2 regions of the Arthrobacter sp. zg-Y40 genome follow, and region 1 is predicted to be linked to the other one. Evidence: riboswitches for the same ligand, from Rfam matches in the RefSeq annotation. Region 1 holds a riboswitch; the other holds the start of a gene.
What was found. Region 1 has a riboswitch for thiamine pyrophosphate ahead of thiM (hydroxyethylthiazole kinase). Riboswitches for the same ligand answer to the same signal wherever they lie in the genome.
Positions count from the first base shown of each region.

Region 1 (4,090 bases):
CCGAGCGCACGCCAACGGTGTTCTGCGCCACGAGGGCGGTGATTACGGCCATACCGTAGCCACCGGTGGCCGCAATGGATTTCAGGTCGGCCTGAGTGCCGGCTCCGCCCGTGGGATCGGTGCCGGCAATGCTCAGCACCCGGGGGACTTTCACCGGTTCCATGCCGCCACCAGTTCCTCTGCCGCCCTGCGGGGATCAACAGCAGCGCAGACAGCTGAAACCACGGCAATTCCGGAAGCGCCGGCGGCGCGCAGCGCAACGACGTCGGCGGGCTGGATTCCGCCGATCGCAACGCACGGCAGCGGCGAGGAGGCAGCGAAGGATCGGAAACCGCTTATTCCCAACGGTTCGGGGTGGTCCGGTTTGGTGCTGGTGGGCCGGATGACGCCGGCACCCAGGTAGTCCACGGTCCCGGCGGGGAGCGCGCCAACGGCAGCCAGATGCCGCTCCGTGTTGGCGGTCAGCCCGACAACGGCGTCCGGTCCCACCAGCCGCCGCACCGCGCCGGCGGGCAGGTCGCTTTGGCCGACGTGCACCCCGTGCACTTCGGCGCCCGCGGTCCGGGCAGCCAGGTAAATGTCCACCCGGTCATCAACCAGTACCAGGGCGCGGTCCCCGACCGCTGAAGCCACGGCCAACACCAGTTGGTAAAAGTCGGCAGCGGAAGCCTGCTTTTCCCGGACCTGCACCGTTCGGATGCCGCCGGCCACGGCGGCCCGCACGGTTTCGGTCACGCCCCGGGCCCCGCACAGGAGGGTGTCGGTAACGAGGTAGATGCCGGTGTTCCGAGCGCGTTCGCGGAGGCGGCCGGAGTCCGGGAAAGATGCAGTGTTCACGCGGCGGCCAGCCGTTCGGCTACGAGCTCCGCATCCAGGTGCCAGAGTGTGTCGAGGAAGATCGGAGCGAAGCTGCCCGGGCCGGACGCGGAGACTGCGGCATGCTCGGCTGCCACGGTATAGGCCGCAGTGGCGGCGGCCGCCGCCACCAGCCCGCCGCCGTCGGGCCCGGCGTCGCCGGCAACTGCAAGGAACGCCGCGGTAACCGCGCCCAGCGCGCAGCCGCCGCCGGTGACCTTAGTGAGCAGGGAGGTCCCGTTGCTCAGCCGCAAGGTGTCCGTGCCGTCAGTGATGACATCGGTGGCGCCGGAGACGGCCACGATGCAGCCGTACTTGGCTGCAAGCAGGGACGCGGCAGGCAGGGCGTCCTCGGGGTTATCGGTGGCGTCAACACCGCGGCCGCCCGAGCCGAGCCCGGCGAGGGCCATTATCTCCGAGGCATTGGCGCGGACGGCGGTGGGGCGCAGGGCCAGCAGTTCCGCGGCCAGGGCGGTGCGGACCGGAAGGCTGCCCACGGCCACCGGGTCAAGCACCCAAGGCGTTCCGGCGGCATTGGCTGCTTCGGCGGCTTCGAGCATGGCTGTGCGCTGGTCGGCATGCGGAGTGCCAAGATTAATCAGCACGGCGGAAGCAACCCGGGCAAACGGGCCCGCCTCGCCGGGGATATCCGTCATGGCCGGTGCGGCGCCGAGTGCCAGCAGCACGTTGGCAGTGAAGTTGGTGACCACGGCGTTGGTCAGGCACTGCACGAGCGGCGGTTCGGCGCGCAGGCGCGACAGGTGGTCGGAAACGGTTAACGGTGTCAGGCGAATAGTCATCCGCGACATCCCTTCGCTAGTTCTAACTAGATCAGGTTCAACGGGTTTCATCTCAGCCTTACGGCACCCCGTGTCACTGGAACCGACTCTACGAGCACGGCTGGGGAAAGGCAAAGGGGCGGTGCCTATGCCCGGCGGCCCTCCACCGGCACCAGACCCAGGCCGGCGCAGCCGCTGGCCAGATCCTCGAGGCCGAAGGCGCTGAGGGGACTGGCCACACCCGGGTCCAGGTCCTGCCGGTCCCGCAGCTGCTCCGCTCCCCAAGCGATCAGCTCACCGGTCAACGTGTAGACATTGGGCCCGGTGAGCTGCACGGCCGAGAGCAGGCTTCCGTCCCTCCCGGTCACGGCGGCCACCACCTGTGTACGGGTTTTTGCGCGCCGGGCGCTGTCCGGTCCGCCGGGTTTCCCGATCAGGGGAGCGGACAGGTTCTCCAGCAGGCGGCGGCCCCGGGCCGACTTTCCGATCGCATGGCTGGCTGCGGATGCCAGGCTGATTGCCCGGCTGAGGGAAGGGAACCAGCCGTTGTACACCGACACGCTATCCAGCTGGGGGAAGGCATCGGGTAGGAACAGGACTTCCGTTCCGGGAACCAGGAAGCCCGCTTTGTGTCCCCGGCGGGAACCGCTCACCGGGAAAACATGGACATCTGCTGCCGCCCGTTCTTCCACCAGATGCCCGTCCCTCAACCGCACTGCGGGCAGGAACAAGCCGTCGCGCATGGTGGTCCGGGTACCCTGGCTGAGCCCTGGACTCAGCGCGCCCGCGGTGAAGTATCCGACGTCGAGCCTCCGTCCGGCTTCTCCGGCCTGCTGCGCCGCCAGGGCGCCGGCCAGGATGCCCGGTACGTAGTCATATCCGAACGCAGGCAACAGCACGGCGCCGGCTTCCTCTGCCTGCCGTCCGAACCGCTCCTGCAGGGTGCGGACAAACCCCACCTCGCCGGTGGTGTCGATGTAGCGCGCACCGGCCTGCACGGCAGCTTCCGCCACCCCCAGGCCGAACCGTTCAAAGGGCCCCACGGTGGTGATCAGCACGTCGCCGGGATTCAGCAGCCGCCGGATACTGCCGGTATCGCCGGCATCTGCGGCAGTGAACTCCAACCCGCCGTGGTCCCGCGCCAGGGAAGACAGTGCGGCGGTATTGCGTCCGGCGAGGACGGGACGCACGCCGCGCCGGATCAGCGCGTCCAACACCAGGGTGCCGGTATATCCGCTGGCACCGAGAAGGACGAGGCGGCCGCTCACTTCCGGTCCTGTGCCTTCGGTTCGTAGCCGATCAGCCAGTGCAGTCCGTATCGGTCAATGACCTGACCGTCCGAAGCGCCCCACGGCTTGGGGCCAAGCGGGTCCACGATCCGGCCGTCGGCCGCAAGCCGGCTAAACCAGCTATGCAGGAGTTCCGGTTCGCCGGTCCCGAGCAGGGAGAGCATGACCCCCTCCATCCGGACGTTCTGTTCCGGCCCGTCGGTATCTGCTCCGGCCAGGGCGACAGGGCCATCCAGGACTCCGTGCGCAACCGCGTCCGGCGCGCCGCCGCTGCCGAAGTCCCGGTTCGTATGCAGCGATAGCTCACCGCCGAACACTCCGGCATAAACGGTGAGGGCTTTGCGCGCAGTGCCCGGAAACAGGACGTAAACCATGGGTGCCGTCATGCCGCACAGCATACGCTGCCGATACCGCTGCGGGGACCGTGGCCGTTGACTCCCCGGCATGGCCAGCGGACAGTGGACCCATGCCAGGCATCGGTGCACCGCTGTGGGACAAACTGTCCGAGACCGTTGAATCCGGCTGGTGCCCGGGGCTGGTGGCGGGTATCCGGCTTAACGGGCAGACAGAGATCTTCGCGACCGGTTCGCTGGGTGTTGGGCGGTCCGCGCCAATGGGCGAGGACACCCCGTTCCGCATTTCCTCATTGAGCAAGCTGCTGGGCGGCGCCCTGGCCCTGAGCCTGCTCGCAGACGGCACCCTGGAACTGGATGAGGACGTGTCCCGCATGTTCTCCGTGCTGGGGCACCTGCGCGTGCTCGCCACACCCGATGCGCCACTGTCCGTCTCGGTCCCCGCCCGCGGGCCGATCACCCTGCGTCACCTGCTGACCTTCACCGCAGGATTCGGCATCGACTTCGCGCCCACACCCTACGCCGCCGCCACCCGCGACCTGCTGTGGGGTCCGAACCCGCCGGACCTGACTCACGAGGAGTATCTGGCCCGCCTCGCTGCTCTGCCGCTGGCGCATCAGCCGGGGGATCTGTGGATGTATCACTCATGCGCGGACCTCCTCTCGGTCGTGATGGCCAAGGCCGCCGACAGCTCAGTTGGTCAGTTGCTGCAGGAGCGGGTCAATGGACCCTTCGGGCTCACCGGCACCGGGTTTCCTACCGGAAAGGACACGTTCCCTACCGTGTACGAGGCAGTGGACGGTCAATTGAAGGA
Region 1 is NZ_JAJFZS010000003.1:233,291-237,380, reverse strand. Features, by position in the region: gene thiD (bifunctional hydroxymethylpyrimidine kinase/phosphomethylpyrimidine kinase) at 1-163, opposite strand, end outside; gene thiE (thiamine phosphate synthase) at 151-837, opposite strand; gene thiM (hydroxyethylthiazole kinase) at 834-1,655, opposite strand; TPP riboswitch at 1,647-1,736, opposite strand; gene LJ754_RS04860 (saccharopine dehydrogenase family protein) at 1,781-2,902, opposite strand; gene LJ754_RS04855 (VOC family protein) at 2,899-3,309, opposite strand; gene LJ754_RS04850 (serine hydrolase domain-containing protein) at 3,390-4,090, shown strand, end outside.

Region 2 (4,090 bases), on a different contig from region 1:
GCTGGCGGTTGTCCGCGGCCCGCGGATCCGCAACGGCGTGATCGGGGTGAAGCTGCGCAGCCGGTCGGACCTGCTGGTCACGGCCACGGGCCACGCACTGTCCCTGATTCCCGGCTCGCTGATTGTCGACGTCGACCGTTCCACCTCCACCCTGTACCTGCACGCCCTGGACGTGTCCACGGCTGAGCAGGCGGAGAAGGTGCGCGCCGACGTCCTGCAGGCCGAGGCGTGGCTGATCCGGACCATGGGCACCAAAGAGGAACTGGCTGCCCTGCGCGCCGAGAGTGATGAAACCCGTCAGCGGAAGATTGGAGGCAAGGCATGATGAACGTTGCCGTGGTGGTGGTGAGCCTCATGCTGGCCGTGGCCGGCGCGGGGGCGATTTACCGGATTGCCCGCGGGCCGTCGATCCTGGACCGGGTGCTTGCCTCGGACGTGCTGCTGGCCATTGTGGGCGGCGCCCTGGCCGTGGACATGATCGTCTACCGCAACTTGGACTACCTGGCCTTGCTGGTCGCCATTTCCCTGGTCGGTTTCATCGGGTCGGTAACGGTTGCGCGCTTCGTGACGGACAGGCGGTAGGGCCATGGACGAAACCGTGTACGACGCGATTGTCGCTGTCCTGATGTTCGGCGGGGCACTGATGTCCCTGGCGGCGGCCATCGGCCTGATCCGCTTCCCCGACCTGCTCAGCCGCATGCACGCTGCGTCCAAGCCGCAGGTCCTCGGCCTGCTGCTTTTCCTGCTGGCCATGGCCGTGGAGTTCCGCAGCTGGAAACTGCTGCCGGTCCTGGCCGTCGCATGGATCTTTATGCTGCTAACGGCACCTGTTTCCGCGCACATGGTGGGCCGGGCCGGGTACCGCACCAAGCACCTGCGGCCGGAACTGCTCGTGATCGACGAACTGGACGACGTCGTCGAGCGCGCCCAGCGATTGCTCCAGGACGCTGAGGCGGAGGCGCTCGAGGACGAAAACGAGGACCCGCGCGTGGACGACGATCCCGGCGAGGAGCAACCGGCCTACACCGGGGAACTGGACGACGACGAACTGCTGGCCGGCCGCGAACGCGAGGCCGGGTTAAGCAGCGGCGCCCAGCACCCGGGAAAGAATCCCGAGGGCTGAGCGCCGCAGGCGGTGCTTGGGCCGGCAGGCCGGGTCAGACGACCTCAGGGGTCTTCTGGTAGCGCTGGATGGCCCGCTGCGTGCCGCGGTTGGTCAGGACCCGGATGACCGAGCTGACGGCGCCGGACACCACGGCGAAAGCCACGGCAGCGCGGAGGCTGTTTTCCAGGCTGCCCTCGGCGTCCTTGGGCGGCTCGTTGCCCGTGGCCTTGGTCCAGACGAAATCCAGTACCTTGGCGGCCACGATTCCGGACAGGATACTGGCTCCGGTTCCGAGCAGTTTGAGGATCAGGTTCATGGGTACTCCTAGCTTCGGGCGTTTTTCCTAACCCTACGGTATCCGTTCGGTACCCCTGCGGGGAGCTGGCACGCGTGTGTAGAGTGGTACCGCAAACACACGACAGGGGAGCGCCCCCTCCGCACGGCCTTCGGGCAGCGGAGACAAGGCGCTGAGAGTGCGGACATCCGCAGACCCTCGAACCTGATCCGGTTAGTACCGGCGAAGGGAGTCGAGAGCTCAGGGAATTCCCGCCACGTCCCGGCACTCGCCGGGGCACGGCAGGAACGGCACCGGCATTGCCGGCGCGCCGCTACCCTCCCCTCCTGCTATCAGGAGGATATTCATGAACCGCTTTACTTCTGCTGCGGCACCGTCCGCAGCCAAGCCCGCAGCGCCGGCACGCACATGGCGCGTGGTGGACATTGTTGTTGCGTCCGTAGTGGCCGTGGCCGTGGGCGTCATTTTCTGGGCCTGGTCCCTCGGCTACGCCGGGATCAGTGCGCTGACCGCCGCGTTCCCGCCGCTGGCAGGCCTCTATACCGGCGGCTGGCTTATTGCCGGTGTGCTGGGCGGGCTAATCATCCGCAAGCCGGGGGCCGCGATCTACTGCGAAGTGCTGGCCTCGGCCGTGTCCGGTGTGCTGGGCACCCAGTTCGGCCTATCCGTGCTGCTCTCCGGCTTCCTGCAGGGCCTCGGTGCCGAACTGGTGTTCCTGCTGTTCCTCTACCGCCGCTTCTCCCTGCCCGTGGCATTGCTGGCCGGGCTGGGTTCGGGCCTGTTCCTGGGACTGAGTGAAAACGTTCTGTACAACGTGGAGTGGGCAGCTCAGTGGAAGCTGTTGTATGTCCTGCTCACTGCGTTCTCCGGTGCGGTCCTGGCCGGCGGACTGTCCTGGCTGGCGGTCCGGGCATTGGCACGGACCGGCGCTCTGGCACCCTTCGCGTCCGGACGGACAGGCAAGGCATAGCGGTGCGGTTTTTGAACGCCCGCCGCCGGGCTCCCGGCGCGGCCGCACCCCGGGTGCTGCCTTCCGCCGTCGCGCGGCGCAGCAGTCCCGCCGCCGTTACCGCCCAAGGCTGGGGCTGGCGGCACGGGGGCAGGGCCGGTGCGGCTGTGTCCGGACTGGACCTGTCGGTAGCACCGGGGGAGCGGGTGCTGCTGCTCGGGGCCTCCGGCGCCGGAAAATCCACACTCCTGCATTCCCTCGCGGGCGTGCTGGGACCGGATACCGGTGGGGAGGAACAGGGCAGGATCTCAGTGGACGGTGTCCATCCGGCGGATCCCGCAGCCCGCGGCCGGACCGGACTGGTGCTGCAGGATCCCGATGCGCAGACCGTGCTGTCCCGTGTGGGGGATGAAGTTGCCTTCGGCGCCGAGAACCTTGCGGTCCCGGCCGGGGAGATCTGGCCCCGGGTGCGGGCCGCACTGGCCGACGTCGGACTGGACGTGCCGCTGGAGAGTTCCACTTCCGCTCTCTCCGGCGGGCAGAAGCAGCGGCTGGCCCTGGCCTCCGTGATGGCGATGGAACCCGGACTGCTGCTGCTGGACGAACCCACCGCCAACCTGGACCCGGCGGGCGTGGCGGAAATCCGCGACGCCGTGGTGCGGGTGCTGGACCGCACCGGCGCCACCGTCATTGTGGTGGAGCACCGCGTGGAGGTCTGGGCGGAGGTGGTGGACCGCGTGGTGGTACTGGCTGCCGGCGGCGGTGTCCTGGCCGACGGACCACCCGAGCAGGTGCTGGGGGATATGGTGCACCGGAAAACCCTGGCCGCAGCCGGGGTTTGGCTTCCGGGCGCCCGGCCGGAGATTCCCGGCGGTGCGTGGGCCCCGGCTGCCGGCGGGAACCGGCTGCTGGCGGCCCGCGGGCTGGCTGCCGCCCGGACGGGCCGCGGACCTGCCGTGGTCACCGGGGCGGACCTGGCGCTGGACGCCGGAACCGCCGTCGGCATTACCGGACCCAACGGTGCCGGCAAATCCACCCTCGCCCTGACCATGGGCGGCTTGCTGCGGCCGCGGAGCGGAACCATCGCCGCCGAACCGTTGCTGGCCGGCACCGCTGCGCCCGAACCGCACCGGTGGACGTCGGCGCAGCTGGTGAGCAGGATCGGAACCGTGTTCCAGGAACCGGAGCACCAGTTCCTCACCAACACCGTGCTGGACGAACTGTCCTTCGGCCCGCGCCGGCTCGGGCTGGAAAAGGAGTCCGCGGCCCGGGTGCGGGAGCTTGCCGAACGGCTGCACCTCGACGCCCTGCTGGATGCCAACCCCTTCACGCTCTCCGGCGGGGAGAAGCGCCGGCTGTCCGTGGCAACCATGCTCGCCACGGCGCCGTCCATCCTGCTGCTCGATGAGCCGACGTTTGGCCAGGACGCCCGAACCTGGGCGGAACTGGTGGCCCTGCTGCGTGCCCAGCTGGACGATGGCCGGTGCGTGGTGTCGGTGACCCACGACGCCGGCTTCATCCAGGCGCTGGGCGCGCGGACCCTGCAGGTGGGCGGCGGAACGGTCCGGGACGCCGCCGCCGAGCCGGTGCCGGACCCGGCAGCAGGGCCGGCCGCGGATAATGCAACCGAGGTGCTCCGGTGAGCCGGGCGGAGATCTCGGCCGCGGAGTCCGGTGGAACGGCGCCTGGAGAAGACGCGGGCGCGCCCGTCCGCACCGCCGTTACTTTCCTGACCCGCGCC
Region 2 is NZ_JAJFZS010000002.1:26,737-30,826, reverse strand. Features, by position in the region: gene LJ754_RS03540 (Na+/H+ antiporter subunit E) at 1-325, shown strand, start outside; gene LJ754_RS03535 (monovalent cation/H+ antiporter complex subunit F) at 322-582, shown strand; partial or broken gene mnhG (monovalent cation/H(+) antiporter subunit G) at 587-928, shown strand; gene LJ754_RS03525 (DUF4235 domain-containing protein) at 1,158-1,421, opposite strand; TPP riboswitch at 1,516-1,648, shown strand; gene LJ754_RS03520 (ECF transporter S component) at 1,747-2,370, shown strand; gene LJ754_RS03515 (ABC transporter ATP-binding protein) at 2,427-3,992, shown strand; gene LJ754_RS03510 (energy-coupling factor transporter transmembrane component T family protein) at 4,079-4,090, shown strand, end outside.
Region 2: another riboswitch for thiamine pyrophosphate. It lies ahead of LJ754_RS03520 (ECF transporter S component); the one in region 1 lies ahead of thiM (hydroxyethylthiazole kinase).